One region of the Streptomyces sp. NPDC050508 genome, then DNA from elsewhere that is predicted to be linked to it. Evidence: riboswitches for the same ligand, from Rfam matches in the RefSeq annotation. Region 1 holds a riboswitch; each other region holds the start of a gene.

The links. A riboswitch is a leader RNA that binds a small molecule or an ion and turns the genes downstream of it on or off. The one in region 1 is predicted to bind cyclic di-AMP.
Region 2: linked by a shared signal. The riboswitch ahead of AB0I69_RS35520 (transglycosylase family protein) and the one ahead of AB0I69_RS09540 (M23 family metallopeptidase) in region 1 are both predicted to bind cyclic di-AMP.
Region 3: linked by a shared signal. The riboswitch ahead of AB0I69_RS46780 (M23 family metallopeptidase) and the one ahead of AB0I69_RS09540 (M23 family metallopeptidase) in region 1 are both predicted to bind cyclic di-AMP.
Region 4: linked by a shared signal. The riboswitch ahead of AB0I69_RS34020 (transglycosylase SLT domain-containing protein) and the one ahead of AB0I69_RS09540 (M23 family metallopeptidase) in region 1 are both predicted to bind cyclic di-AMP.

Annotation. Positions count from the first base shown of each region.
Region 1 covers NZ_JBFAJJ010000002.1:916,549-923,833, forward strand. Annotated here, with positions in the region: gene AB0I69_RS09525 (alginate lyase family protein) at 1-828, shown strand, start outside; tRNA gene AB0I69_RS09530 (tRNA-Met) at 881-954, shown strand; gene AB0I69_RS09535 (PP2C family protein-serine/threonine phosphatase) at 1,072-2,229, shown strand; cyclic di-AMP (ydaO/yuaA leader) riboswitch at 2,463-2,620, shown strand; gene AB0I69_RS09540 (M23 family metallopeptidase) at 2,632-3,639, shown strand; gene AB0I69_RS09545 (aldo/keto reductase) at 3,702-4,646, shown strand; gene AB0I69_RS09550 (PrsW family intramembrane metalloprotease) at 4,652-5,959, opposite strand; gene trmB (tRNA (guanosine(46)-N7)-methyltransferase TrmB) at 6,022-6,810, opposite strand; gene lhgO (L-2-hydroxyglutarate oxidase) at 6,913-7,285, opposite strand, start outside.
Region 2 covers NZ_JBFAJJ010000015.1:141,287-146,927, reverse strand. Annotated here, with positions in the region: gene AB0I69_RS35525 (transglycosylase family protein) at 117-1,064, shown strand; cyclic di-AMP (ydaO/yuaA leader) riboswitch at 1,258-1,439, shown strand; gene AB0I69_RS35520 (transglycosylase family protein) at 1,449-2,135, shown strand; gene eno (phosphopyruvate hydratase) at 2,456-3,742, shown strand; gene AB0I69_RS35510 (septum formation initiator family protein) at 3,842-4,318, shown strand; partial or broken gene AB0I69_RS35505 (DUF501 domain-containing protein) at 4,360-4,809, shown strand; gene AB0I69_RS35500 (Ppx/GppA phosphatase family protein) at 4,960-5,641, shown strand, end outside.
Region 3 covers NZ_JBFAJJ010000033.1:41,064-48,348, reverse strand. Annotated here, with positions in the region: gene AB0I69_RS46795 (GNAT family N-acetyltransferase) at 1-2,441, opposite strand, end outside; gene AB0I69_RS46790 (HPr family phosphocarrier protein) at 2,630-2,911, shown strand; gene AB0I69_RS46785 (GntR family transcriptional regulator) at 3,133-3,837, opposite strand; gene AB0I69_RS46780 (M23 family metallopeptidase) at 4,025-4,780, opposite strand; cyclic di-AMP (ydaO/yuaA leader) riboswitch at 4,794-4,957, opposite strand; gene AB0I69_RS46775 (pitrilysin family protein) at 5,159-6,547, opposite strand; gene AB0I69_RS46770 (pitrilysin family protein) at 6,544-7,285, opposite strand, start outside.
Region 4 covers NZ_JBFAJJ010000014.1:103,143-110,427, forward strand. Annotated here, with positions in the region: gene AB0I69_RS34010 (peptide MFS transporter) at 1-738, shown strand, start outside; gene AB0I69_RS34015 (CocE/NonD family hydrolase) at 755-2,749, shown strand; cyclic di-AMP (ydaO/yuaA leader) riboswitch at 2,981-3,186, shown strand; gene AB0I69_RS34020 (transglycosylase SLT domain-containing protein) at 3,190-3,669, shown strand; gene AB0I69_RS34025 (HAD family hydrolase) at 3,779-4,585, opposite strand; gene AB0I69_RS34030 (LacI family DNA-binding transcriptional regulator) at 4,692-5,720, opposite strand; gene AB0I69_RS34035 (carbohydrate ABC transporter permease) at 5,794-6,675, opposite strand; gene AB0I69_RS34040 (sugar ABC transporter permease) at 6,672-7,285, opposite strand, start outside.

The DNA of each region.
Region 1 (7,285 bases):
CACGCGCTCAAGGCCCGCGAGATCATGGACGACTGGTCGGCGAAGATGAAGGAGCACACCTCCGAGGACGCCGGGCTGCAGACCGCCTGGGCCGGGTCGACGTGGGTGCGGGCGGCGGAGATCGTGCGGTACGCGCCCGGCGCCGGGTGGCCGGCGGACCGGGTCGAGCGGTTCGGGACCATGCTGCGCACCGCCTACCAGCCGGAAGTCACCAAGAACCTGCCGGACTACAACGGCAACTGGGATCTCGCGATGACGGACGCGGCGATCGGCATCGCCGTCTTCCTCGACGACCACAAGGCCTTCGACGCGGCCGTCAAACGCTTCCGCGACCGTGTGCCCGCCTACTTCTACCTGGCCAAGGACGGCAAGCTGCCGCTCACCCCGGTGGGCTCGAAGGTCACCACCCCGCAGAAACTGACGACGTACTGGTTCAAGCAGACGACCTTCAAGGACGGCGTCGCCCAGGAGACCTGCCGCAACTTCAAGCACGTCGGGTACTCCCTCGCCGCCACCGCCCACATCGCCGAGACCGCCTGGCACCAGGGCGTCGACCTCTACGACGGGGTCAAGGACCGGCTCAAGGCCGCCCTCGAACTCCACGCCCGCTACCAGCTGGGCGAGCCCGCGCCCGCCTGGCTGTGCGGCGGCAAGGTCGACCGGAACATGGGGCCCGACCTGGAGGTCGCCGTCAACCACCTGGAGGACCGGCTCGGCATGAAGGTGCCCGCCGCGCACCAGCTCGCCGAGTCCACCCGGCCCGCCGGCAGCGACGACCTCTTCGTCTCCTGGGAGACCCTCACGCACGCCGGGAACCCGTCCGACTGAAACGTGTGTGACTTCGGACCCCGCGGATGGCGTATAGTTCTAATCACAACGGCGCGGGGTGGAGCAGCTCGGTAGCTCGCTGGGCTCATAACCCAGAGGTCGCAGGTTCAAATCCTGTCCCCGCTACTAAGGCCAAGGGCCGGAATCCAGAAATGGATTCCGGCCCTTGGTGTTTTCCCGTCTGTCGCCCCCAGTCGGCCCACCCCGCTCGCCGCCTGCTCCCCACCACGAAAAACTGGACGCGTGGAGGAGGAGGGTCCGTACGTGCGAGCCGGCGGGCGCCTGCCCGGCGATCCCGTGCCCGACCCCGGCCTCGGCCCCGTCGAAGGACGGCGGATCTCGTACACCCGCACCACCGTCCGCCGCCTGCCCGCGCTGCTGCTGATCGTCGGGGCGTGCTACGACTACCTCACCCCGGAGGCCTTCACCGCGGCCCCGTTCTTCACCGCCGCCCCGCTCGTCGCCGCCCCGCTCTACTCGCGGCGCGGCACCGTGCTCACCGGCCTGGCCTCCGTCGCCGTCGTCCTCGCGATCCACCTCAGGCTCGGCATCGTCCTCCACACCGACGCGGTCACCGAGACGGCCACCGTGGCGACGGTCGCCGTCCTGGCCGTCCTCATCAACCTCCTCGTCCGCCGCAACAGCGAACAGCTCGCCTCCGCGCGCGAGATCGCCGAGGCCGCCCAGCGGGCCGTACTGCCCGAACCGGCCGAGCGGATCGGCGGGTTCGAGATCGCGGCACGGTACGAGGCCGCCCAGCAGGACGCCTCCATCGGCGGCGACCTGTACGCGGTGCAGGACACCCCGCACGGCGTACGGCTGGTCGTCGGTGACGTGCGCGGCAAGGGCATGGGCGCGGTCGCCGCCGTCGCCGTGGTCATCGGGGCGTTCCGGGAGGCCGCCGAGCAGGAGGCCACTCTGGAGGCGGTCGCCCAGCGGCTGGAGCGGGCGCTGGCCCGCGAGGGCACCCGGCGCGACGGGCTCGACGCGTTCGAGGGGTTCACCACGGCCGTCCTCGCCGAACTCCCGCACGGCGACGGCGTCGTACGGATCGTCGACCGGGGGCATCCGCCGCCCCTGCTCCTGGATGAGGACGGGACGGTGCGCACCCTGCAGGTCAAGGAGCCCGCACTGCCGCTCGGAATGGGCGAGTTGGGGGTCTGGCCCGACCGCGCCGAGGAGTTCGCGTTCCCCGGCGGAGCCACCCTGCTCGTGTACACCGACGGCCTGTCCGAGGCCCGCGACGCCCGCGGCGTCTTCTACGACCCCGGGGAGCGGCTGGCCGGCCGGACCTTCCGCAGCCCCGAGGCGTTGCTCGGCATCCTCGCCAAGGAGGTCCGCCGGTACTCCGGGGGCTGGATGGCGGACGACATGGCGATGATCGCCGTACGGCATCCATGACCGTTATTACGGGGGGTGATCGGCCGAGCGCCCTCCGCATAACAACTGACATACCGTCAATACCTGTGGGAATTCTGAGACTTGGCCAACTCGCCCGTTTTTCGCCGGTGGTGGGCCGTTCGTCCAGCAAGGAAAGGTTAATGATCAAGCCGAACAGCTTGGAAACGGGCGCCCGTGTCTATTAACGTTCGATAACGCAGCGCGGTCGTCCCAGCCGTCACAAGAGATGGCTCCGTGCGCACGCGCCGAATCCCGCAAGGGAACCGGGGAACCACCACCTTGGGGTGAATCGCTCGTCAACTGCCGTGGAAACACGGCCGGTTTACGCGCGTAGGAGACCTTCCTGCTCCGAACCCGTCAGCTAACCCGGTAGGCGAGAAGGAAGGAAAGGAGCACGCCCACGTGGCGTCCAACCAGGCTGCCCCAGAAGCCCCTGTCGTCTACGGCGGTTACCGCCCCGACGAGGGCCCCTGGGAGGAGTGGAATCCGAGCGCGGAGTCCGTTCTTCCCAACCGCGGCAAGCACCGTGTCGCCAAGCAGCGTGGTGGCGGAGGATTCGCCCGCAGCTCCACCGTCCTGGGCGTCGGTGTCATAGCCGCCGTCAGCGCGGGCGGGATGGCCAGCGCCAACACCGGCAAGCCGCCGGTCTCGATCTCCCTGCCCGACCTGCCCTCCGTGGGCCACCTGCTGGACGACTCCTCCAGTACCCCCAAGGGTTCCGCGACCGCGCTCAGCAGCGTCGGCGTGACCACCACCGAGAGCGCCAAGGGCACCTCGGGCGCGGGGGAGCAGCTGCGCAACCGGATCATGGAACAGGCCGAGCTCCAGCAGCTCCAGGTCGACGGCAAGTCCCAGGCCGCCGCCGAGGCCGCCGTCGCCAAGCAGGTCGACGCCGCTGCCGCCAAGGCCGAGAAGGACGCCGCCGCGAAGGCCGCCGACGCGAAGAAGGCCGCGGAGGCCGCCGCCAAGAAGAAGACCGAGGCCGCGAAGCTCGCCGCGCTGGCCAAGCAGTACACGCTGCCGGTCGGCTCGTACACGATCACCGGCACCTTCGGCCAGGCCGGCACGATGTGGTCCTCCGGCTACCACACCGGCCTCGACTTCGCCGCGCCCACCGGCACGCTGATCAAGGCCGTCCACAGCGGCACGGTCACCGAGGCGGGCTGGGCCGGAGCGTACGGCTACCGCACGATCATCACCCTCGACGACGGCACCGAGCTGTGGTTCTGCCACCAGTCCTCGATCAACGTCAGCGCCGGGCAGAAGGTCTCCACCGGTGAGGTCATCGGCCGCGTGGGCGCCACCGGCAACGTGACCGGACCGCACCTCCACCTGGAGGTGCACCTCAACGGCGCGGCCACCGCCAGCGACCCGGCGCCCTGGCTGCGCAGCAAGGGTCTCAACCCTTAAGGGTCCTAAGGGCCTTAGGGGGTCTGGAATACGCGGTTCCGGTCCGGCTGTTGAAGAGGGTCATGACTTCTCTTCGCAAGCTGGGCCGGTCCGATCTTGAGGTCTTCCCGCTCTCCCTTGGCGGCAACGTCTTCGGCTGGACCGCCGACGAGGCGACCTCCTTCGCCGTGCTCGACGCGTACGCCGCCGCGGGCGGCAACTTCGTCGACACCGCCGACTCGTACTCGGCGTTCGCGCCGGGCAACCACGGCGGCGAGTCCGAGACCATCATCGGCAAGTGGGTCAAGGCCCGCGGCAACCGCTCCGACGTCGTCATCGCCACCAAGGTCAGCCAGCACCCCGACTTCCCGGGCCTGAGCGCGGCCAACATCAAGGCCGCCGCGGACGCCTCCCTGCGCCGCCTGGACACCGACCACATCGACCTGTACTACACCCACTTCGACCAGGTCGAGGTGCCGGTCGAGGAGATCATCGGCGCGCTGGACGAGCTGGTGAAGGCGGGCAAGGTGCGGCACATCGCCGCCTCCAACATCACCCCGGAGCGCCTGCGGGCCTCCCTCGACTTCTCCGAGCGCGAGGGCCTGGCGCGCTACGTCGCCCTCCAGCCCCACTACAACCTGGTCTCGCGCGACACGTACGAGGGCGAGCTGAGCGAGCTCGCCGCGCAGGAGGGCCTGGCCGCGGTCCCGTACTTCGCGCTGGCCGCCGGCTTCCTCACCGGCAAGTACCGCCCCGGTACGACGGTCGACAGCCCGCGCGCCAAGGGCGCCGAGAAGCACCTGACGACCGAGCGCGGCCAGAAGGTGCTGACCGCCCTGGACGAGGTCGCGCAGGCCCACGAAGCCCCGGTCGCCACGGTGGCCCTCGCCTGGCTCGCCGCCCAGCCCACGGTCGCGGCCCCGATCGCCTCCGCCCGCACGGTCGAGCAACTCCCCGCACTGCTGGGCGTGGCCGAACTGGAGCTGACGGACACGGAGATCGCGAAGCTGACGGACGCTTCCGCCTGACGGCGTCAGGACCGGTACGGGTTGTACAGGGAAGTCCCGTACGACCCGTACACCGGCGGCCACGGCGGCACCACCACCGCGACCGGAGGCGCCGTGCGGCGCGCCGCGTACTCCAGCGCGGGCCGCGCCACCTCCCGGCGCTGCCACAGCTCGTGCAGCAACTCCCTTTCCCGTAAGGCGAAGTCGGCGCCGGCGCGGCCACGTGCGGCCCGGTGCCGCAGGAACGCCAGCGAGGTCGCGTACGCCTCGTACTGGGCGACCGAGCGGGCCGCTGGTCTGCCGAGGTGGTGTCCGGCGTACTCACGGGCCAGCCGGCGGGCCTTCATCGAGCCGAGCACGAACGGTTCGGCCGGGGTCAGCCAGCCCGCGTAGACGTACGCGGGCAACTCCTCGCGTACGGTGCGCAGTTCGCGTTGCCGGGTCCAGACCGCGAGCCAGGTCAGCAGGCCGAACGCGGGCACCATGAACGCGCCGTAGACCTCGAAGAAGCCGTACTGGCCGAACGTGGACGAGCCGTTCCAGACCGCGTGCATGCCCATCGCGAGCAGCAGGCCGGTCAGCGGCACCAGGACGCGCCGGACGTGATGCCGGTCGGGCGAGAGGGCGGCGATGCCGAAGCCGATGCCGGTGAGGACGGTGAACAGGGGGTGCGCGAACGGGGACATGACGATGCGCACGAAGAAGGTCGCCGCGGTGACGGAGGTGAAGCCGCGGTCGCCGGTGAGCTGGTCGGTGCCGAAGGCGGTGCCGAGGTAGAGGATGTTCTCGGTGAACGCGAAGCCGGTGGCGGTGACGCCGGCTATCACCACCCCGTCGACGATCCCGGTGAAGTCCCGTCTGCGGAACAGGAAGACGAGGAGTACGGCCGCCGCTTTCGCCGACTCCTCGACGATCGGGGCGATGACGGTCGCGCCGAGGGTGTCCGCGCTGGTGGGGTCGGCGGTCGTGGTCGCTATCCATCTCGTCGCGAAGCTGTTGGCGACGATCGCTATGAGGGCCGCGGCGCAGGCGCCCCACGCGAAGGAGAAGAGCAGGTTCCGCCAGGGCCCGGGGTCGACGCGGTCCAGCCAGCGGAACGCGGCGACGAGCAGCGGCACGGGCAGTACGGCGAGCCCGAGCCCGACCAAGAACCCTTCCGTGCCGGTCTGTTGGCGGACCAGCGCGAGGATGACGAGCCCGGAGAGCGTGAGCAGGGTGATCAGCGCGCCGTAACGGACCCAGTTCCGCTGCCACCAGCGCACCCGCGGCCCGTGCCCGGGCACACCACCGGCGGGGTGGCCGGGGTGTGGGGGATACGGCGAAACGGTGGCCACGGCATCGACCCTAACGAGGTAAGGGCACGGCCCGCGAGGGAGCCTGGCGTCGGCGCTGGTCGTCAGTCCTGGTCGTCGTGGGGTACGCGGCGGAAGAGCAGATCGTTCACGACATGTCCCTTGTCCAGTCCCTGGCCCTCGAAACGGGTCAGCGGCCGGAAGTCCGGACGGGGCGCAAAACCGCCGTCGGGTTGGCTGTTCTCGAAGTCCGGGTGCGCGCCGAGCACTTCGAGCATCTGCTCCGCGTACGGCTCCCAGTCCGTCGCGCAGTGCACGGTCGCTCCGGGCTTGAGCCGGGTCGCGGCGAGGGAGAGGAACTCCTCCTGGATCAGCCGCCGTTTGTGGTGCCGCTTCTTGGGCCAGGGGTCCGGGAAGTAGACGCGCAGCCCGTCGAGCGAATCGGGGGCGAGCATCTCGCGCAGCAGGATGATCGCGTCCCCGTTGGCGACCCGGATGTTGGACAGGCCGTGGTGGTCGGCGAGGTTCAGGAGGTTGCCCTGGCCCGGGGTGTGCACGTCGGCGGCGAGGATGTTCGTCGCGGGGGCGTCTGCCGCCATCTGCGCGGTGGCCTCGCCCATGCCGAAACCGATCTCCAGCACGACGGGGTTGTCGTTCCCGAACAGCTCGGTGAGATCGAGGTTCCGTTGCCCGTCGATGTCCAGGCCCCACTTGGGCCACAGGCGTTCCAGCGCGTCGGCCTGGCCGGCGGTCACGCGGCTCCTGCGGGGCTGGAAGCTCCGGATGCGGCGCTCGAAGTGGGAGCCGGCGGGGTCGGGCGTTGGCCCGTCGGGGAAACGGAGTCGCTGCGCGGGCTTGGCGGGGGCGTCGGGGTTGTTGAGGGAGTCAGACACAATGGGTTGATTTTACTGGGCGTCCGCCTGAGCGTCTGCGTGGCTTGTGTTGTCGTGCGAGTGCCGGTTCGTCGTGGCTTGTCGCGCAGTTCCCCGCGCCCCTTAGGGGGCTGTCCTTCCCGGCGTTTGAAGTGGCTGCCGGACGCTTTCCTCTTGGCGCAGTACGGCCAGTGCCCGTCGGGCCACCTCCCGGCCGATCGGAAGTGACGCGGTCGCCGCTGGGCTCGGGGCGTTGAGGACGTGGACGGCGCGTGGGCCCTCCTTGATCAGGAAGTCGTCTACGAGGGTGCCGTCGCGCAGCACCGCCTGTGCCCGCACCCCGGCCGCCGAAGGGACCAGGTCGGCCGCCGTCACGGCCGGGAGGAGTCGCTGTACGGCCTCTGTGAACGCGGCCTTGGACACCGAGCGCCGGAGTTCCCCCACGCCGTAGCGCCAGTGCTGGCGGGCCATGCGCCAGACTCCGGGCCAGGCCGCC
Region 2 (5,641 bases), on a different contig from region 1:
ATCTCCGTGGCATTAACTTGTGACAAGTGATCGACTGTGGGTACGTTCACGTACCAGCGCGGCGCCCCGAACCATCCGCCGCGCGGTTCCCCCGCCGTCACGCGAAAGGCCTCCGCATGCTCTCCGGGAACGGTCGTCACCGTCGCCCCCGTCAGGCTCCGGCACTCCTTGTCGCGGCCGGCGTGACCGGCTCCGCCATCGCCATCCCGCTCCTCGGCGCCGCCGCCGCGAACGCCGCCGACGGCACCACCTGGGACAAGGTGGCCGAGTGTGAGACCGGCGGCTCCTGGAGTGAGAACAGCGGCAACGGCTACTACGGCGGACTACAGATGTCCCAGGACGAATGGGACAAGTACGGCGGCCTCGACTACGCGCCGAGCGCCGACCTGGCCAGCCGCTCCCAACAGATAGCCGTCGCCGAGAAGATCCTCGACGCCAAGGGGACCTCCGCGTGGATGACCTGCGCGTTGATCTCCGGCCTCACCGCGACCTCGGGTTCGACGGGCGTCGACACGGGAGTCGCGAGCGACTCGCCGTCGGCCGGCGCGACGGACTCCTCGGGCTCCTCCGACTCGTCCGCTTCATCTGGATTGTCCGACTCCGGCACCACGGACTCGACTTCGTCCGACTCCTCCACCGGCGACCCGTCGAGCAGTCCCTCGCCCACCGCGACGGAAAAGTCCACAGACTCCACCAAGTCCGACAAGTCCACCATTCCTTTCGCGGCCGACGACTCGGCGACCGCATCCCCGAAACTCGATGAATCGGACAACTCGGAGCAGGCGGTGGGCAAGTGGAGCCTCGTCGACACCGGCGCGCTCGATGGTGGCGTGAGTGAGCAGAGTGCCGGGAAGCATCGCGGTGCCAGTGCCGAGGAGAGCGTGTCGCCGCAGACGTACACCGTCCGCGCCGGCGACTCCCTCGCGTCCATCGCCGACTCCCTTGGCTTCGACGGCGGATGGCGTGCGCTCTACGCCGAGAACAAAAAGGTGATAGGCGCTGATCCGACCCAGATCGCCGCCGGTCAGACCTTGGACGTCGGTACGGAAGCGGACGAAAAGTAGCAAGCGAACAGCGGGAGTTCACGTCACGCTTCGAGTCGAATGTCCGGTTTGATCAAAGTGTGGGATGAGTCTCAGAAGCCCTGATCGTCTTTGAAATTCCGCCGATTCCGTGTCTACGGTCAAGGCCGCTCGTCACCACGAGCCCCGGCTGCCGCACACGCCGAGTCCTGCCAGCGGCCTCCGGGAACAGTCGTCGCGTCAAGCGCCGTAGGCAGGAGCGGGGGACCCAAGGTAAGCGCCGGGCCCGGGAGTTGAGAGACGACCGGAACCGGCTTGGGGTGAAGTCGTGCCTCGTACGAGACGTACGAGCACGGCCGGGCAACTCACACGGCCCGAACCCGACAGCTCACCTCGCAGGCGTCGGTGAGGGGATTGGGATTTTCCATGCTGTTTTCCAGCAAGGGCAAGCACCGCCGTCCGTCCAAGGCCACCCGCGTCGCCACGCTCGCCGGTGTCACCGGTGTCGCGATAGCCGCCCCGCTGATGGCCACCGGCAGCGCCTCCGCCGCCACGGCCTCGGAGTGGGACACGGTCGCCAGCTGCGAGTCCGGCGGCAACTGGTCCATCAACACCGGTAACGGCTACTACGGCGGCCTGCAGTTCTCCGCCTCGACGTGGGCCGCGTACGGCGGCACCGCCTACGCCTCCACCGCGAACCAGGCCTCCAAGTCCCAGCAGATCGCCGTAGCCGAGAAGGTTCTCGCAGCCCAGGGCAAGGGTGCCTGGCCCACCTGTGGCACCGGCCTCTCCAGCGCCACCTACTCCGGCGGCAGCTCCAGCTCGTCGAGCAGCTCCAGCTCCTCCAAGAGCACCACCGAGCGCTCCACGACCGACACCACCGCCTCCCGCTCCGCCGAGCGCCCGGCCGCCAAGAAGACCGTCACCACCCCGACCGGCAAGAAGGTCAAGAAGGGTGACGGCGAGTACAAGGTCGTCAAGGGCGACAGCCTCAGCTCCATCGCCGAGAAGCACAAGGTGAAGGGCGGCTGGCAGCAGCTGTTCAAGCTGAACAAGGACATCATCGACGACGCCGACGTCATCTTCCCGGGCCAGCAGCTTCACCTGAAGTGACAGCCTGAAGTGACATACAGGTCTCTCAGCTGAACCACAGCGCCCTCACATCCGTGGTGTCCATCATGGAGACCTCGTGAGGGTCACCCCCGTCCCCCACGGGCTCCCCGCTCCGGTGCGTGTTCCCCCGTACGCACCGGGGCGGGGCTTTTTGTGTCCCCGTGTTCTTCCACGGGACTCTTTGTTCCGTTCGGAAACAATTTACTCTCGGTTCTGTCCAACAGACGGCCGACCGGATGGCCAATCGCCCGGAGCCGGTTAGGCTCGTCTCGCAGAGCCGCTGCGGTGTTGCCGTAGCCGCGTCAGATCCCAAGAAGGAGATGCTCGTGCCGTCCATCGACGTCGTCGTAGCCCGGGAAATCCTGGACTCCCGAGGCAACCCCACGGTCGAGGTCGAGGTCGGCCTCGACGACGGCAGCACGGGTCGTGCCGCCGTTCCGTCCGGCGCCTCCACGGGTGCCTTCGAGGCCATCGAGCTGCGTGACGGTGACCCCAACCGCTACGGCGGCAAGGGTGTCGAGAAGGCCGTCCTCGCCGTCATCGAGCAGATCGGCCCGGAGCTCGTCGGCTACGACGCCACCGAGCAGCGCCTGATCGACCAGGCGATGTTCGACCTGGACGCCACCGACAACAAGGGCTCGCTCGGCGCCAACGCCATCCTCGGCGTCTCCCTTGCCGTCGCGCACGCCGCGTCCGAGGCCAGCGACCTCCCCCTCTTCCGCTACCTCGGCGGTCCGAACGCGCACTTGCTGCCCGTTCCGATGATGAACATCCTGAACGGCGGCTCGCACGCCGACTCGAACGTGGACATCCAGGAGTTCATGATCGCCCCGATCGGCGCGGAGTCCTTCTCCGAGGCGCTGCGCTGGGGCGCCGAGGTCTACCACACCCTCAAGAAGGTGCTGAAGACCAAGGGCCTGTCCACCGGCCTCGGCGACGAGGGCGGCTTCGCCCCGAACCTGGAGTCCAACCGCGCCGCCCTCGACCTCATCATCGAGGCCATCAAGCAGGCCGGTTACGTCCCCGGCGAGCAGATCGGGCTCGCGCTCGACGTCGCCGCGTCCGAGTTCTACAAGGACGGCAAGTACGAGTTCGAGGGCAAGTCCCGCTCGGCCGCCGAGATGACCGAGTACTACGAGGAGCTCGTGGCGGCCTACCCGCTCGTCTCCATCGAGGACCCGCTGTACGAGGACGACTGGGCCGGCTGGAAGGTCATCACCGACCGCATCGGCGACAAGGTCCAGATCGTCGGCGACGACCTCTTCGTCACCAACCCCGAGCGCCTCGCCCGCGGCATCGAGGAGGGCACCGCCAACGCCCTGCTCGTCAAGGTGAACCAGATCGGCTCGCTGACCGAGACCCTGGACGCCGTCGAGATGGCCCAGCGCAACGGCTTCAAGTGCATGATGTCCCACCGCTCCGGCGAGACCGAGGACACCACCATCGCCGACCTCGCCGTCGCGGTGAACTGCGGCCAGATCAAGACCGGCGCCCCGGCCCGCTCGGACCGCGTCGCCAAGTACAACCAGCTGCTCCGCATCGAGGAGATCCTCGACGACGCGGCGGAGTACGCCGGCCGCAGCGCCTTCCCGCGCTTCAAGGGCTGAGCCGTACAGGGCTAAGCCTTAGCCAGTCGTACGTACGTCCCCGCACCCGGTCCCGTACCGTGTGCGGGGACGTACGCGCGTGTGAAGGGGAGGCGGGACATGGCCGTGAAGGACCGGGACCGGTTCTCCACCGCGACCAGGCTCAAGCTGCTCGGCGAGCAGACGGCGGCCCGTGTCTACCGCTCCCAGACCAAACGGCAGGCCCGCCGCTCCCGGCTCACCGGCCGGGCGGCCCTCCTCGCCCTGGTGCTGTGCTCGCTGATCGTGGCGCTGGCGTACCCGATAAGGCAGTACGTCTCCCAGCGCGCCGAGATCTCCGATCTCCAACGGCAGCAGGAGCAGGCGCGGCAGCGCGTCGAGCAGCTGCGCGACCTCAAGGCACGCTGGCAGGACGACTCGTACGCGGAGCAGCAGATCCGGCAGCGGCTGCACTACGTGATGCCCGGGGAGACGGGTTACATCGTGATCGACCCGGACGCGGCGAAGCAGTCGCGCGCGGAACTGGGGGCGGCCGACCGCCCGTGGTACTCGAACGTCTGGGACGGCGTGGACAAGTCCGACGCCTCCGACCAGTGACACCGAACTGACAGACACTCCAGAGAGACTCTCGTACAGGCATGGAAACGCCCCCGCCGCCCACTCCGCGCACCGAGCCCACCGACGCCGATGTCGAGGCCTTCAAGCAGCAGCTCGGGCGTCCGCCGCGCGGCCTGCGCGCGATCGCCCACCGCTGCCCGTGCGGACAGCCGGACGTGGTGGAGACGGCCCCCCGTCTCCCCGACGGCACCCCCTTCCCGACGACGTACTACCTGACGTGCCCGAAGGCCGCTTCGGCGATCGGCACGCTGGAGGCGAACGGCGTCATGAAGGAGATGACGGAGCGACTGGGGACCGACCCCGAACTCGCCGCCGCGTACCGCGCCGCCCACGAGGACTACCTCGCACGCCGCGACGCCATCGAGGTCCTGGAGGGCTTCCCGAGCGCGGGCGGCATGCCGGACCGCGTGAAGTGCCTGCACGTCCTGGTGGGCCACTCCCTGGCCGCGGGCCCGGGCGTCAACCCGCTCGGCGACGAGGCGATCGCGATGCTGCCGGAGTGGTGGGCGAAGGGCGCGTGCGTACAGCCGCTCGCGGCCCCGGACCCGGCCGACGAACTGCCCGCCGAGAACGCCGACCCCGCCGCGATCCGCAGCACGTACTTCTCCTACGTCCCGCTGCTGGAGGAGGGCTTCAGCCGCGTCGCGGCGGTCGACTGCGGTACGAACTCCATCCGGCTGCTCGTCGCGGACGTGAACCCGGCCACGGGTGAACTGCGGGAGCTGGACCGGCGGATGACGATCGTGCGGCTCGGCCAGGGCGTGGACAAGACCGGCGAGCTGGCCCCCGAAGCGCTGGAGCGGACGTTCGCGGCCTGCCGTGAGTACGCGGAGGTGATCCGGGAGAAGGGCGCCGACAAGGTCCGTTTCGTGGCCACCTCGGCCTCCCGTGACGCCTCGAACCGCGACGACTTCGTCCGTGGCGTCGTGGACATCCTGGGTGTCGAGCCCGAGGTGATCACCGGCGACGAGGAGGCGGAACTCTCCTTCACCGGCGCGACCAAGGAACTGACGGGCCGAGACGACCTGGCCAAGCCCTACCTGGTAGTGGACATCGGCGGCGGCTCCACGGAGTTCGTCGTCGGCGACGACCAGGTCCGCGCCGCCCGCTCCGTGGACATCGGCTGCGTCCGCATGACCGAGCGTCACCTGGTCCGCGACGGCAAGGTCACCGACCCGCCGACCCCGGACCAGATCACCGCGATGCGCGCCGACATCGAGGCTGCCCTCGACCTCGCCGAGAAGACGGTCCCGCTGCGCGAGGCCCGCACCCTGGTCGGCCTGGCCGGCTCGGTCACCACGG
Region 3 (7,285 bases), on a different contig from region 1:
GTGTCGACCCCGCGCGGCGCCATCCGCTGCACCACCGGCCGCAGTTCCTCCGGCTTCCCGAACAACTCGCCCAACTCGACGTAGGCCCGCCGCAGTTGCTCCTCGTCCGCCAGATCCAGGCGTACGCCGCCCAGGTCGGCGCGGTGCCGCAGGTGCGGGGCGGTGGCCTTGAGGGCGACCGGGTAGCCGAGGGTGCGGGCGGCCTCGGCGGCGTCATCGGGGGTGGGCGCGGGCAGCGCGCGGTGGACGTCCACGCCGTACTTCCCGAGGAGCTCGCACGTGTCGTCGGTGCCGAGCGTGAGGCCCTGCCCGCGCGCGAGCAGCCCGCCGATCAGCGCGGCGGACCCCTTCTCGTCGATGTCCTCGAACTCGGGGACCCTGCCGGGGTCGACGGCCTCGCGCCGCCACTGCGCGTACTTCACGGCTTCGGCGAGGGCACGGACGGCGCGCTCGGCGGCGGGGTAGGCGGGGATGAGGCCGCCGCCTTCAAGGGGCCGCACCACGGTGGGCAGGCGTTCCGCAGGGCGGAACGGGTGGGCAGCGCCTACAGTGCCGGGTGCCTTCGAACCGACCTGTGGCGCCGTGCTGGTAGCAGCTGACAATGCTTCCGCAAGCCCTCCGAGCTCCACGTGCACCACCAACACCGGCTTCCCAGGAACCTCCTCGGCAGCCGACCTCAACGCCTCCGCCAACGCCGCGTCCTCCGCCTGCCCCTCCCCCACCGCGGGTATCGCCGTCACCACAACCGCGTCGCACCCCTCATCGGCCAACGCCTCCGACAGTGCCCGATGGAAGTCCACCGCCGTGGCCGCCGTGGTCAGATCCAGCGGAGCGAGTGGCCGCAGCCCCTCGGAGAGGCACGCGTCGAACGTCAGCAGTCCCAGCGACTCGGAGTTCCCGACGATCGCCACCCGCGGCCCGCCGGGCAGCGGCTGCCGTGCGAGCAGCAGCCCTGTGTCGACCAGTTCGGTGATCGTCTCGACCCGGATCACCCCGGCCTGCCGCAGCAGCGCGGACACGGTCGCGTGCGGCAGCCGCGTCGCCCGTACCTCGTGCCCCTGGGGGGCTGATCCGGCGCCCTGCACCACGACCAGTGGCTTCGCCGCCGCCGTGCGCCGGGCGAGGCGGGTGAACTTGCGGGGGTTGCCGATGGACTCCAGGTACATGAGGGCGACGTCGGTGTCGGGGTCGTCGTACCAGTACTGAAGGACGTCGTTGCCGGACACGTCCGCGCGGTTGCCGGACGACACGAAGGTGGACACACCCGTGACCCCGGTGACCCCGCCGCCGCGTCGGTGCAGCCGGGAGAGCAGGGCGATGCCGATGGCGCCGGACTGCGCGAACATCCCGATGCGTCCGGGGCGTGGCATCTCGGGCGCGAGGGACGCGTTCAGCCGTACGTCGGCGGCGGTGTTGATGACGCCGAAGGCGTTCGGCCCGATGATGCGCATGCCGTACGTGCGCGCGTGGCGCACGAGTTCGCGTTGGCGCTCGCGTCCCTCGGGGCCGCTCTCGGCGTAACCGGCGGTGACCACGACGAGCCCCTGCACCCCGTGCTCACCGCACTCGGTGACGACCTCGGGGACGTACTCGACCGGGACGGCGACGACCACGAGGTCGACGGGGCCTTCGATGTCGCGCACCGAGCGGTGCGCCGGCACCCCGTCGAGTTCCTTCAGCTCCTCGGGGAAGGCCTTGTTCACGGCGTACAGGCCGCCGGTGAACCCGGCGTCCCTGATGTTGTCGAGAACGCTGCGGCCCACCCCGCCGGTCGCGCGGCCCACGCCGACGACGGCGACCGAGCCGGGCACCAACAGCCGTCGTACGGACCGCGCTTCGGCGCGCTGCTCCCGCGCGCGCTGCACGGCGAGGGACCGGTCCGTGGGTTCGAGGTCGAACTCCAGGCGTACGACGCCGTCCTCGAAGCTGCGTTTCTGGGTGTAGCCGGCGTCCGTGAACACCTTGATCATCTTGTTGTTGGCGGGGAGCACCTCGGCGGCGAAGCGGCGGATGCCGCGCTCGCGGGCGACGGCCGCGATGTGCTCCAGGAGGGCGGAGGCGACACCCCTCCCCTGGTGCGCGTCCTGCACCAGGAAGGCGACCTCGGCCTCGTCCGCCGGTGCGGAGGCGGCACGCCCGTCGGCACTAATGCGGTCATAGCGTACGGTGGCGATGAACTCGCCGCCGACGGTGGCCGCGAGTCCCACCCGGTCCACAAAGTCGTGGTGCGTGAAGCGGTGGACATCCTTGGCGGACAGGCGAGGATACGGCGCGAAGAAGCGGTAGTACTTCGACTCGTCGGAGACCTGCTCGTAGAAGCTGACCAGGCGATCGGCGTCGTCGACGGTGATGGGCCTGACGCGCGCGGTACCCCCGTCGCGCAGCACCACGTCGGCTTCCCAGTGGGCGGGGTACTCGTGCCGGTCCGACGAGGTCTGCATGGGCCCCAGCGTACGGCTCGCGTCCGACAACGGCGCGAGGCAGTCTGTGGGAGAAAGCAGCAAGGAGAAGTCGGGCCGAGGCCGCGGTCCGACTCCTCGCTCCGGACGGTCCACAGGACTGGTCCGGGCTCGCTTCACGTGTGGGAAACTGGTCTAGACAACCCTGAGACTCTGAAGGGCAGCATCACATGGCTGAGCGCCGCGTCAACGTCGGCTGGGCGGAGGGCCTTCACGCCCGCCCCGCCTCCATCTTCGTCCGGGCCACCACGGCCGCGGGTATCCCCGTGACGATCGCCAAGGCCGACGGCAACCCCGTCAACGCGGCCTCCATGCTCGCGGTCCTGGGCCTGGGCGCCCAGGGCGGCGAGGAGATCGTCCTCGCCTCCGAGGCCGAGGGCGCCGACGCGGCCCTCGACCGGCTGGCGAAGCTGGTCGCCGAAGGTCTTGAGGAACTCCCCGAGACCGTCTGAGGCACGCCCCCTTTGCGCCTAAACCGGCGCCGCTCTCGCGGAGGTGGTTGCGCGCCATCGGGGTTCCTCAATTGATGGTTGCGGCGCTTTCGCCGCAAAAACGATGTACCGCAACCTCGAAGGGCTCGTCCGAATTACCGGGCGAGCCCTTCGCAATTCCACTTACGGGCAGCAGAAATAATCCCCCGCGAATTATCTCCTCTTTGTATACGGTGCCCGTGTTAATGCCGCAGGCCGGACATGTTTACGGGAGGTTGCGAAGTCCTCACACGGTCCGTGCCGTTCGCGCCGTTCGCCCCGCCGGGAAAGCGCAGCCGGTGCGCGGTGCCCGCCCGCTCGGTGTGCAGGGCGGTGATCGCCCGCGCCCGCTCGCTGTCGCCGCGCGCCACCGCGTCCACGATGGCCCCGTGCTCGGCCCAGGACTCCACGGGGTTGGCCGGTGCGTCCACCGCGTACATCCAGGCGATCTTGTGCCGCAGCTGGGTCAGCATCGAGGTCAGCGCGGGGCTCCCGGAGGCCTGTGCCAGCGTCTCGTGGAACCAGCTGCCCAGGGAGCGCAGATCCTCGCTGTTGCCCCGCCTGGCGCGCTCCTGGCCCAGCCTGACGAGGCCGCGCAGCACCTTGAGGTGGGCCTCAGTGCGCCGCTGAGCGGCCCGTGAGGCGCCGAGCGGCTCCAGCAGCATCCGCATCTCCAGCAGGTCGGCGGCCTCCTGCTCGGTCGGTTCCGCGACGCACGCGCCCGCGTGCCTCCGGGTCACCACGAACCCCTCGGCCTCCAGCGTGCGCAGGGCCTCCCGGACGGGGACGCGCGAGACCCCGTACCGGCGCGCGAGGAGTTCCTCCGTGAGCCGGCTGCCGCGCTCGTAGACACCGGCGACGATGTCGTCCCGGATCGCCGTGCATACCGAGTGCGCCGGAATACGCATGTCCGACCTCCGCCTTAATCCCCGTGAAACGTCGACGATTGACGTGTGTTCCGTGACTCTATTGCAATGAGCGGGAATTTCCGATGGCGGGCCGGAATCCATGGATATTTTTTGGACAGGAGGGCTCCGGAAACGCCGAAAGCCCCGGCCGGCGGGCCAGGGCTTCGGGAAGTGCGGCGCCGAGTCGTCAGACGTTCACACCGTGCTTGCGGAGGTAGGCGACGGGGTCGACGTCGGAGCCGTACTCGGCGGTCGTGCGGGCCTCGAAGTGGAGGTGCGGTCCGGTGACGTTGCCGGTCGCCCCGGAGAGGCCGATCTGCTGGCCCGGGGTGACGCTCTGGCCGACGGAGACGCCGATGGACGACAGGTGGCCGTACATGGTGTACATGCCGTCGGCCATCTTGATCACGACCTGGTTGCCGTACGAGCCTCCCCAGCCGGCCTCGACGACGGTGCCGGAGCCCACCGCGTGCACGGAGGTGCCGGTCGAGGCGTGGAAGTCGATGCCCGTGTGGGCACCGGAGGACCACAGGGAACCGCCGGTCTTGTAGCCGGTGGAGACGTACGAGCCGTAGACCGGGGCGACGAAGGCGTTGAGCTTCTCGCGCTCGGCGGCGCGGGCGGCGCGTACCTCGGCCTCGCGCTCCGCCTTGGCCAGTGCGGCGGCCTTGGCGCGGGCCTCCTCCTTGGCGGCCTGCTCGGCCGCGGCCTGCTGCTGGGCGGCGGCCTGGGCGTCGATCTTCTCGGCGACGGAGTCGCCCATGGCGATGACGGGGGTGAGGCCGGTCTGTTCGGCGGCGGATTCCGTGGCGAACGCGGGGGCGCTCGCGAGGGTGCCGACGACGCCGGTGGTGGTGAGGGCCGCGACACTCGCGACACGAACGGTAGTGCGGTGGGTCCGGCTCGGGCGACGGTGCTTCCCGGTGGCGCGGGTGAACGCCATGTAGTGGCTGGTCCTTTCCTTCCTTCTCGCCTACCGGGTTAGCTGACGGGTTCGGAGCAGGAAGGTCTCCTACGGACCCCCTCGCTACGCGCGCGGGCGTCCGATTCACCCCAGGGACTCTTGTGGGTCCCCGGCTCCCCTGGCTCGCGCCGTACGGGGACTCGGCGATGACTGTCCGGTGCCACGAGTGCGGCGCGGTGCCTGACGGACAGCCGGACCGACGCTAAGGGGGGTCACTTTCAATCCCCAAACGGATCACGGTTTTTGTTGGGTATGCCACAGGGCAGACGGGCAACCTCTCCCCCAATTCGGACAATAGGGAGCCCTGGTGACGCTTCAGTCACCAGGGCTCCCCACGCGCGCGTGCAGCTACTCCGTCTACTCCGCCGGAACGACGGTCACTTCACCGATGCCGAGAGCCTCCACAGGCTCCTTGATCTGCTCCGCGTCGCCGACGAGGATCGTCACCAGACGGTCCACCGGGAAGGCGTTCACGACCGCCGCGGTGGCCTCCACGGTGCCGGTCGCGGCGAGTTGCTGGTACAGCGTCGCCTGGTAGTCGTCGGGCAGGTGCTGCTCGACCTGGTCGGCCAGCGTGCTCGCGACGGCCGCGGCGGTCTCGTACTTGAGCGGCGCCACCCCGACGAGGTTCTGTACGGCGATGTCCCGCTCGGTGTCGGTGAGTCCGCCCTCGGCGAGCTTGCGGAGCACCGTCCACAGGTCGTCCAGCGCGGGACCGGTGTTCGGGGTGTCCACGGAGCCGCTGATGGCGAGCATCGACGCGCCCGTGCCGTCGGGTGCCGAGCGCAGCACCTGGCCGAACGCCCGCACACCGTAGGTGTAGCCCTTCTCCTCGCGCAGGACGCGGTCCAGGCGGGAGGTGAGGGTGCCACCGAGGCAGTACGTGCCGAGCACCTGGGCGGGCCACACTCGGTCGTGCCGGTCGGCACCGACGCGGCCGATGAGCAGCTGCGTCTGGACGGCGCCGGGACGGTGCACGATCACGACCCGCCCGGTGTCGTCGGCGGTCACCGGCGGCACGGGACGCGGCTGCGCGGTGGAGCCCGTCCACGAACCCAGGGTGTCGGCCAGAAGCGCGTCCAGGTCGATGCCGGTGAGGTCGCCGACGACCACGACGGTGGCCGTCGCCGGCCGAACGTGCCGTTCGTAGAAGGCGCGTACGGCACCGGAGTCGATCTTCTGGACGGTCTCCTCGGTGCCCTGGCGCGGACGCGACATGCGCGAGGTCGCCGGGAACAGCTCCTTGGAGAGCTCCTTGGCCGCGCGGCGGGACGGGTTGGCCGTCTCGTGCGGGATCTCGTCGAGGCGGTTGCGCACCAGCCGCTCGACCTCGCTGTCCGCGAAGGCGGGCGCCCTGAGGGCGTCCGACAGCAGGCCGAGGCCCTTGGCCAGGCGCGAGGCCGGGACCTCCAGGCTCAGGCGCAGTCCGGGGTGGTCGGCGTGCGCGTCGAGGGTGGCGCCGGAGCGCTCCAGCTCGGCGGCGAACTCCTCGGCGGAGTGCTTGTCGGTGCCCTCGGAGAAGGCCCGCGCGGTGATCGTGGCGACACCGTCCAGGCCGGCCGGTTCGGCCTCCAGGGGCGCGTCCAGGAGCACCTCGACGGCGACGACCTGCTGGCCGGGGCGGTGGCAGCGCAGCACGGTCAGGCCGTTGCCGAGCGTCCCGCGCTCCGGGGCCGGGAAGGCCCACGGCCTGGCCTCGCCGGCCTGGGGCTGTGGGTGGAATTCCATCGTGGCGAGCTCGGTCACTTGGCCGCCTCCTCGTTCTCGTCGCCGGCCTCTGCTTCGTCATCCTCGGCCGCGATGGGCTCGTACACGAGCACCGCGCGGTTGTCGGGGCGCAGGCGGGCCTTGGCGACCTGCTGCACCTCCTCCGCCGTCACGTCCAGGACGCGCTGTACGGCGGTCAGGGCGAGCTGCGGGTCGCCGAACAGGACGGCGTACCGGCACAGTTCGTCGGCGCGGCCCGCGACCGTGCCGAGCCGGTCCAGCCACTCGCGCTCCAACTGGGCCTGGGCGCGCTCCATTTCCTCGGCCGTGGGGCCCTCCTCGGCGAACCGGGCGAGCTCCTCGTCGATGGCGGCCTCGATGACCGGCACCTCGACGTCACCTGACGTCTTGACGTCCAGCCAGCCCAAGGAGGGCGCCCCGGCCAGCCGCAGCAGACCGAAGCCGGCCGCAACAGCCGTACGGTCGCGCCGTACAAGGCGGTTGTAGAGGAGCGAGGACTCGCCGCCGCCGAGGATGGTGAGGGCGAGGTCGGCCGCGTCGGACGCGCGCGTGCCGTCCTCCGGGAGCCGGTAGGCACACATCAGGGCGCGGGCCGGGACCTCCTCGACGACGACCTCACGCAGCTCCCCGCCCATCGAGTCGGGCAGCGAACCGTCACGGGGCGCGGGCTTGCCGTCGTGCGACGCGATGGACCCGAAGTACTTCTCGATCCAGGCGAGTGTCTGCTCGGGGTCGATGTCGCCGACCACGGACAGG
Region 4 (7,285 bases), on a different contig from region 1:
CTGACGATGGGCCGCTTCGTCGACCTGCTCACCGTCATCTCCGTGATCGCCCCGGTCGTGTACTTCGCGGTGATGTTCATGAGCCCCCGGGTGACCGCCGACGAACGCGGCCGGCTGCGCCCGTACATCGTGCTCTTCCTGGCCTCCACGGTCTTCAACTTCATTCTCTTCCAGGCCTATTCGACGATGATGCTGCTGGCCGCGTCGAACGCCGAGACGACCATCCTGGGCTTCGACTTCCCCGCCAGCTGGTACGCGTCCGCGCTCGGCGCCTTCGAGGTGGGTCTCGCGCCCGTGGTCGCCGCGCTCTGGGTCCGCATGGGCCGCAGCCAGCCGCACGCCTCCAACAAGATCGCGATCGGCGTCGTACTGGGCGGACTCTCCTTCCTGCTGATGGTCCTGCCGACCAGCGGGCACAGCGGCGACGCCTACCGGATGTCGGCCTGGTGGATCGTCGGCTCGTACTTCCTGCTCGGCCTCGGCGACATCCTCCTGGAGACCTCCGGCATGTCGGCCACCACCAAGCTCGCCCCGGCCGCCTTCTCCAGCCAGACCATGTCCCTCTGGTTCCTGTCCCTCGCGCTCGCGAACGGCATCCAGGCCCAGACGGTGAAGCTCTACGACGACGTCTCCAAGCCGGCCTACTTCGGCGTCAACGGCGCCATCGCGGTGGCCGCGGGCCTCGCGGTGATGGCCGCCGCGCCGTGGCTGCGCCGCACCATGCATCCGGTCCACTGAACCCAGGGGTCCCCTCATGCGCATCCGTACGTCCTTCCCCCACGAGACGACCCACGAGGACCTCCGTATCCCGCTGTCCGACGGAACACGCCTCTACGCGCGCGTGTGGCGCCCGCTGACGGACGAACCCGTCCCAGCGCTCCTCGAATACCTCCCGTACCGCCTGACCGACTGGACCGCGCCCCGGGACGCCCAGCGCCACCCCTGGTACGCGGGCCACGGCTACGCCTCCGTCCGGGTCGACGTCCGCGGACACGGCAACAGCGAGGGCACACCCGGCGACGAGTACGACGCGCAGGAACTCGCCGACGGCGTCGACGTCGTCAACTGGCTTGCCGCGCAGCCCTGGTGCACCGGCAAGGTCGGCATGTTCGGCATCTCCTGGGGCGGCTTCAACTCCCTCCAGATCGCGGCCCTCGCGCCCGAGCCGCTCAAGGCGATCGTCACCGTCTGCTCCACGGACGACCGCTACGACAACGACGTGCACTACATGGGAGGTTCCGCCCTCGCCGTCGACCTGCACGCCTGGGCGGCCACCATGCTCGCCTTCGTCGCCCGCCCGCCGGACCCCGAGTACGCGGGCCTGGTCTGGCGCGACATGTGGCTCAAGCGCCTCGAACAGATCGACCCGTTCATCCACACCTGGCTCGCCCACCAGATCCGCGACGACTACTGGAAGCACGGCAGCGTCTGCGAGGACTACGGCGCGATCGACGCGGCCGTCCTCGCGGTGGGCGGCTGGCACGACCCGTACCGCGACACGGTCCTACGGCTCGTCGAACACCTCCCACCGGACCGCGTACGCGGCCTGATCGGCCCGTGGTCGCACCAGTACCCGGACCGTGGCCTGCCGCCGGGCCCCGCGATCGGCTTCCTCCAGGAGACCCTCCGCTGGTGGGACCAACACCTCAAGGGCATCGACACGGGAGTGATGGCGGACCCCCTCCTACGCGCCTACGTCAGCGACTCGCACCCTCCGGCCACGGTCTACGACACCCTGCCGGGCCGTTGGGTCGGCGAGCCGTCCTGGCCCTCGCCGCACGTGAAGACGACGACGTACGGCCTCCGGGGTGCGCCCGTGATCGTCCGCTCCCCCATGCACACCGGTGTGGACGCGGGCCGTTTCTTCCCGTTCGGGAACGACGCCGATCTGCCGCCGGACCAGCGGGACGAGGACGCGCGGTCGGCCTGCTTCGAGTTCGAGGTGCCGGCCGAGACGTGGGTGCTGGGGCGGCCGAGGGTACGGCTGCGGCTGACCTGCGAGGTGCCGCGCGGGCAGGTGATCGCCCGGCTGTGCGATGTCGCCCCCGACGGTGCGTCGACCCTCGTCACCCGGGGTGTGCTGAACCTGTCGGCGCGGCACGGGCGGGACCGGGTGGTGCCGTGGACGCCGGGTGCCACGGAAGACGTGACCTTCGAGCTGAACGGCATCGGGCACGCGTTCCCGCCCGGGCATCGCATCCGGCTCGCGGTGTCGTCGGCGTACTGGCCGTGGATCTGGCCGCAGCCGGAGTCCTCGGCGGGGTTCACGCTGGACCCGGAGGGGAGCGCGCTCGAACTCCCGGTGCGGGAGCGGGAGTTGGCGGATGACATCCGGTTCGGGGAGCCGGAGGAGGCCGAGCCGCTCGGGGTGAACTACCCCGCCACCCTGGACGAACCGCGCCCCGAGCGGCTGGTCGTGCGGGACGTCGCGAAGGGCGAGTGGCGGCTGGAGGTGGACCCCCGGTACGGCGGGACGCGCGTGTACCCGGACGGGCTCGAATTCACCGAGGACGCGTTGGAGACGTACACGATCGACGAGTCGGATCCGTTGTCGGCCCGTACGCGGTCCGACTGGTCGATCCGGCTGCACCGGCCGGAGCTTGCGTGGGACACGACCGTGCGGACGCGGTCCGAGATCACTTGCGACGAAACGGACTTTATTACCTCCAATGAGGTCATCTGCACTGAGGGCGAAGAGGTGATCTTTCACCGGACGTGGGAGAAAAGGATTCCGAGAACTGCCAGTTGAGGTTGAATGCCCGATTTGCCGTTCTTAATCCTCCCGTGAGTTGGGTCACGCTTTTCTGTGCGTGACCTGTGTCCCGGTCTGCCCGCGTTTTCCCTTACGGCATTTGACAGTTGACCCTTGGCTCGCGCAAAGGATCAAGTGCCCCATACGCCTCACACCAAGGTCAATAGGGGTTAGGTGTGATTCCGCCACTTGTTCCGGACATGTGCTCTCGCATACGTTCCCGGCCTGTCGAGCGGAACGCCGAATCCTGCCGCCGCCCGGCATCCCAGTCACGAACACATCTCGCACGGCAGGAGCGGGGGAACCAGGTAAGTCGCCGGGCCGGTCAGCGCGACCGGAACGGCTTGGGGTTAAGTCACGTCCGCAAGGGCGCGGCCGGGCACCTCCCAGCCCGAACCCGACAGCTCACCTCGCAGGCGACGGAGAGGAACCTCGTCATGCCTGCATCCGCTCAGTCCCGCCGCGCCCGCCTCGTCCGCCGTGTCGTCGTCGCCGGTACCGGTGCCGCGATCCTCGCGCTGCCTGTCGTGGGTGCGACCACCGCGTCCGCGGCCACCACTTCGACCAGCACCGGCTCGACCACGCTTGCCGGGTACCCCAACACCCTTGACGGGTGGATCCGGGAGTCGCTCGCGATCATGGCGCAGAAGGGGATTCCGGGCACGTACAACGGGATCTACCGGAACGTGATCCGTGAGTCTTCCGGGAACCAGTACGCGATCAACAACTGGGACTCCAACGCGGCGGCCGGTACGCCGTCGAAGGGGTTGCTCCAGGTGATCGACCCGACGTTCAACGCGTATCACGTGGCCGGGACTTCGTTCGATCCGTATGACCCGGTTGCGAACATCACGGCTGCCTGTAACTACGCGGCGGCCGTGTATGGCTCCATCGACAACGTGTACGGCGCTTACTAGAAACTGTTGGATCAGCCACGACTGGTTGTGTTTTGAGTGACACCGCCGTCGTGGCTGGTCGCGCAGTTCCCCGCGCCCCTGAATGAGCCCCTTCGGGGCCATTCACAGCTCAGCTGAAGAGTCTTTCCAGGACCAGCGCGATGCCGTCGTCCTCGTTCGATGACGTCACCTCGTCCGCCACCGCCTTCAGTTCGGGGTGGGCGTTGGCCATTGCCACGCCGTGGGCTGCCCAGTCGAACATCGGGATGTCGTTCGGCATGTCGCCGAAGGCGATGGTGTCGGACGGGGTCAGGCCCAAGTGGCGGGCGGCCAGGGCCAGGCCCGTCGCCTTGGTGATGCCGAGTGGCTGGAGTTCGACGGTGCCGGGGCCCGACATGGTGACCGAGGCCAGTGAACCGACCACCGAGCGCGCCGTGGACGCCAACTCGTCGTCCTCCAGGGCGGGGTGACGGAGCAGCACCTTGCTGATCGGCTCGGTCCACAGGTCGTCGCGCCTGCCCACCCGTACTGCGGGGAGAGTGGGGTGTGGCATCAAGTAGCCGGGCTCGATGAGGGTGAGACCGTCCACGCCGTCCTGGTCTACGGCCGCGTACACCTGGCCCACCTCCGCCTCGATCTTGCCGAGCGCGGTCTCCGCCAGCTCCCGGTCCAGGGTGACCGACCAGAGCAGACGGTCCGCGCCGGCGTCGTACAACTGCGCGCCCTGTCCGCACACCGCGAGCCCCTTGGAGCCGAGGTCGTCGAGGAGGGGCCGCACCCTCGGGGCCGGCCGGCCGGTGACGACGAGGTGTTGGGCACCGGCCGCCGCCACCCGCGCGAGCGCTGTGAGGGACCGGTCGGAGAGCGTGTCGTCGCCGCGCAGCAGCGTCCCGTCCAGGTCGGTGGCGATCAGTGCATATGCGAGGGGTGCGGCCATGATCAGAGAATACGGATGGAACGCCCCACCGACTCGACACGAACCGGACGGCTGCTGCCTTCACATACGTTGACCCGTGTTCCGGTTGGTTTGACAGTTACGGCGGTTATGCCGACTCCCGGATCACCAGTTCGGTGGGCAGGATGACGCCCGCCGTGTCCTCGCCGGCGATCTGGGCGAGGAGCATCCGCACCATTTCGGCGCTGATCCGGTCGTAGGGCTGGCGCATGGTCGTGAGGGCCGGGGTGATGGAGGTGGCCGCCGCCGAGTCGTCGAAGCCGCCGACAGCGATGTCATTCGGGACCGAACGGCCGGACTGTTGCAGGGTGTTGACGACTCCCAAGGCCATCAGGTCGGAGGCTACGAACACCGCGTCTATGTCGGGGGCCTGGGACAGGAGTCTGCGGGCTGCCTCCTCGCCGCCCGTGCGGCGGTAGTCGCCCTCCACTACAAGGGTGGGATCGTGCGGGAGGCCTGCCTCCGTGAGGACGTCTCGGTAGCCGGCCAGGCGGTCGGGGCCGCCGGGGGCGTCGAGCGGGCCGGTGACCATGCCGATGCGGCGCCGGCCGCCCGCGATGAGGTGGCGGACCATCTCCTGGGCGCCGTCGCGGTCGGCGGCGGCGACGTAGCTGTACTTGGAGGCGGTGCCGAGCGGCTTGCCGCAGGCCACCAACGGGATGCCGGCGTCCCGGAGTTCGGCCGCGACCGGGTCACCGCTGTGGTTGGAGACCAGGAGGACGCCGTCCACGTGGCCCGAGGTGATGTAGCGGGTCAGGCGGCGGCGTTCGTCCTTCGAAGAAGCCAGCATCAGCAGCAGCGGGATGTCGTGGCGGGCCAGGTGTTCGGTGCAACCCCGCAGCAGGACATTGAAGTTGGGGTCCTCGAAGAACTTCTCCTGCGGCTCGGTGAGGAGGAACGCCACCGAGTCCGACCGTCCCGTGCTCAAGGAGCGGGCGTGCCGGTTGACGACGTAGCCCGTCTTCCTGATCGCCGTCTCCACCGCGTTGCGCGCGGCGGGCGAGACGTAGTGGCCGCCGTTGAGGAACCGGGACACGGTCCCCCGGGAGACCCCTGCCTCCCGGGCCACGTCGTGGATGGTGGGTGGTTTGCGGCGTCCGTTCGGACTGGTGGTCATGGTCCTCGTTCTGCCGGTTCAGGTGCGGTGGGGGGAGGTGCTGCGCAGCTCGACACTCAGCTCAGTACTTACCTCAGGCCTTGACCGATCCGCTCAGCAGATCCAGTGACCAGAAGCGCTGGATCACCAGGAACAGCGCGATCAGCGGCAGGATCGCGAGGAAACAGCCCATGATGACCAGGGTGTAGAGCGCCGGTTGGGAGGCGCCCTGGTTGAGCAGGGTGTACAGGCCCAGCGTGATCGGGAACTTGTTGTCGTCCGCGAGCATCACGTACGGCAGCAGGAAGTTGTTCCAGATGCCGACGAACTGGAACAGGAACACCGTGATGAGGCCCGGCATCATCATCGGTACCGCGATCCGCGAGAAGATCCGCCACTCGCTCGCGCCGTCCATGCGGGCGGCTTCGAGGAGTTCGTTGGGCACGGAGGCCGCCGCGTAGATACGGACGAGGTAGACGCCGTAGGGAGAGAGGATCGACGGCAGCAGCATCGACCAGTACGAGTCGGCCAGGCCCATCTTCGAGAGCAGCAGGTACTGCGGGACCGTCAGCACGATGCTCGGGACGAGGACGCCGGCCAGCATCAGCTTGAAGACGAACTCCCGGCCCTTGAAGGCGAATCGGCCCAGTGCGTAGCCGGCGGCGGCCGAGACCGCGGCGGAGAGCAGGGCGCCGCCGCCCGCGTAGAAGAGGGAGTTGGCCATCCACTGCCAGTAGATGCCGTTGCGGTAGGAGCTCAGCTCCTTGAAGTTGTCGAGGAAGCCGGTGCCGGGGGCGAAGGTGAACGTGGAGAACAGTTCGCCGCGGCCCTTGCTGGCCGCGATGACCACCCAGATGACGGGGATCAGGCAGTACAGCGAGCCGAGGACCAGCACCAGGGTGGGCACCCACGCGGTGCGCTTCGGCTTCGCGGGGTCCGTCCGGGGGTCGACGGCGGTGAGGGTGAGGGGGGTCATGCCCGGTCCTCCCGGGTGTAGCGGTCGGAGATGCGCAGCAGCGTGAAGGAGAGCGCGAAGGTGGCGAGGGCCAGCACCACGGCGGTGGCGGAGGCGCCGTAGATGTCCGACCTGAGGAAGGCGGCGTCGTAGATGGCCATCAGCGGACTCCAGGAACTGGAGAGGCCGTTGGTCAGCGGCTTGAGCGCCATGGGCTCGGTGAAGACCTGGAGCGTGGCGATGACCGAGAAGAAGAACGTGAGCACCAGCGAGGGCAGCACGATCGGGATCTTGATCCGCAGGGCGATCTTCAGGTCGGAGGCGCCGTCGATCTTCGCGGCCTCGTAGATCTCCTGCGGGATCGCGCGCAGGGCGGTGTAGATGACGATCATGTTGAAGCCGGTGCCGCCCCACACCGCGATGTTCGCGAAGGACAGGTACAGGTTGCCGCCGTCGAACAGGTCGGGCTGCGGGAGGTTGAACTCGCGCAGGAGGTAGTAGAAGGGGCTGACCGTCGGGAGGTAGAGGAAGCCCCACATCAGTGCGGCGATGATGCCGGGGACGGCGTACGGCAGGAAGATCGCCAGCCGCGCGAACTTGGCGCTGCGCGCCTGCGGGGTGTCCAGCATCA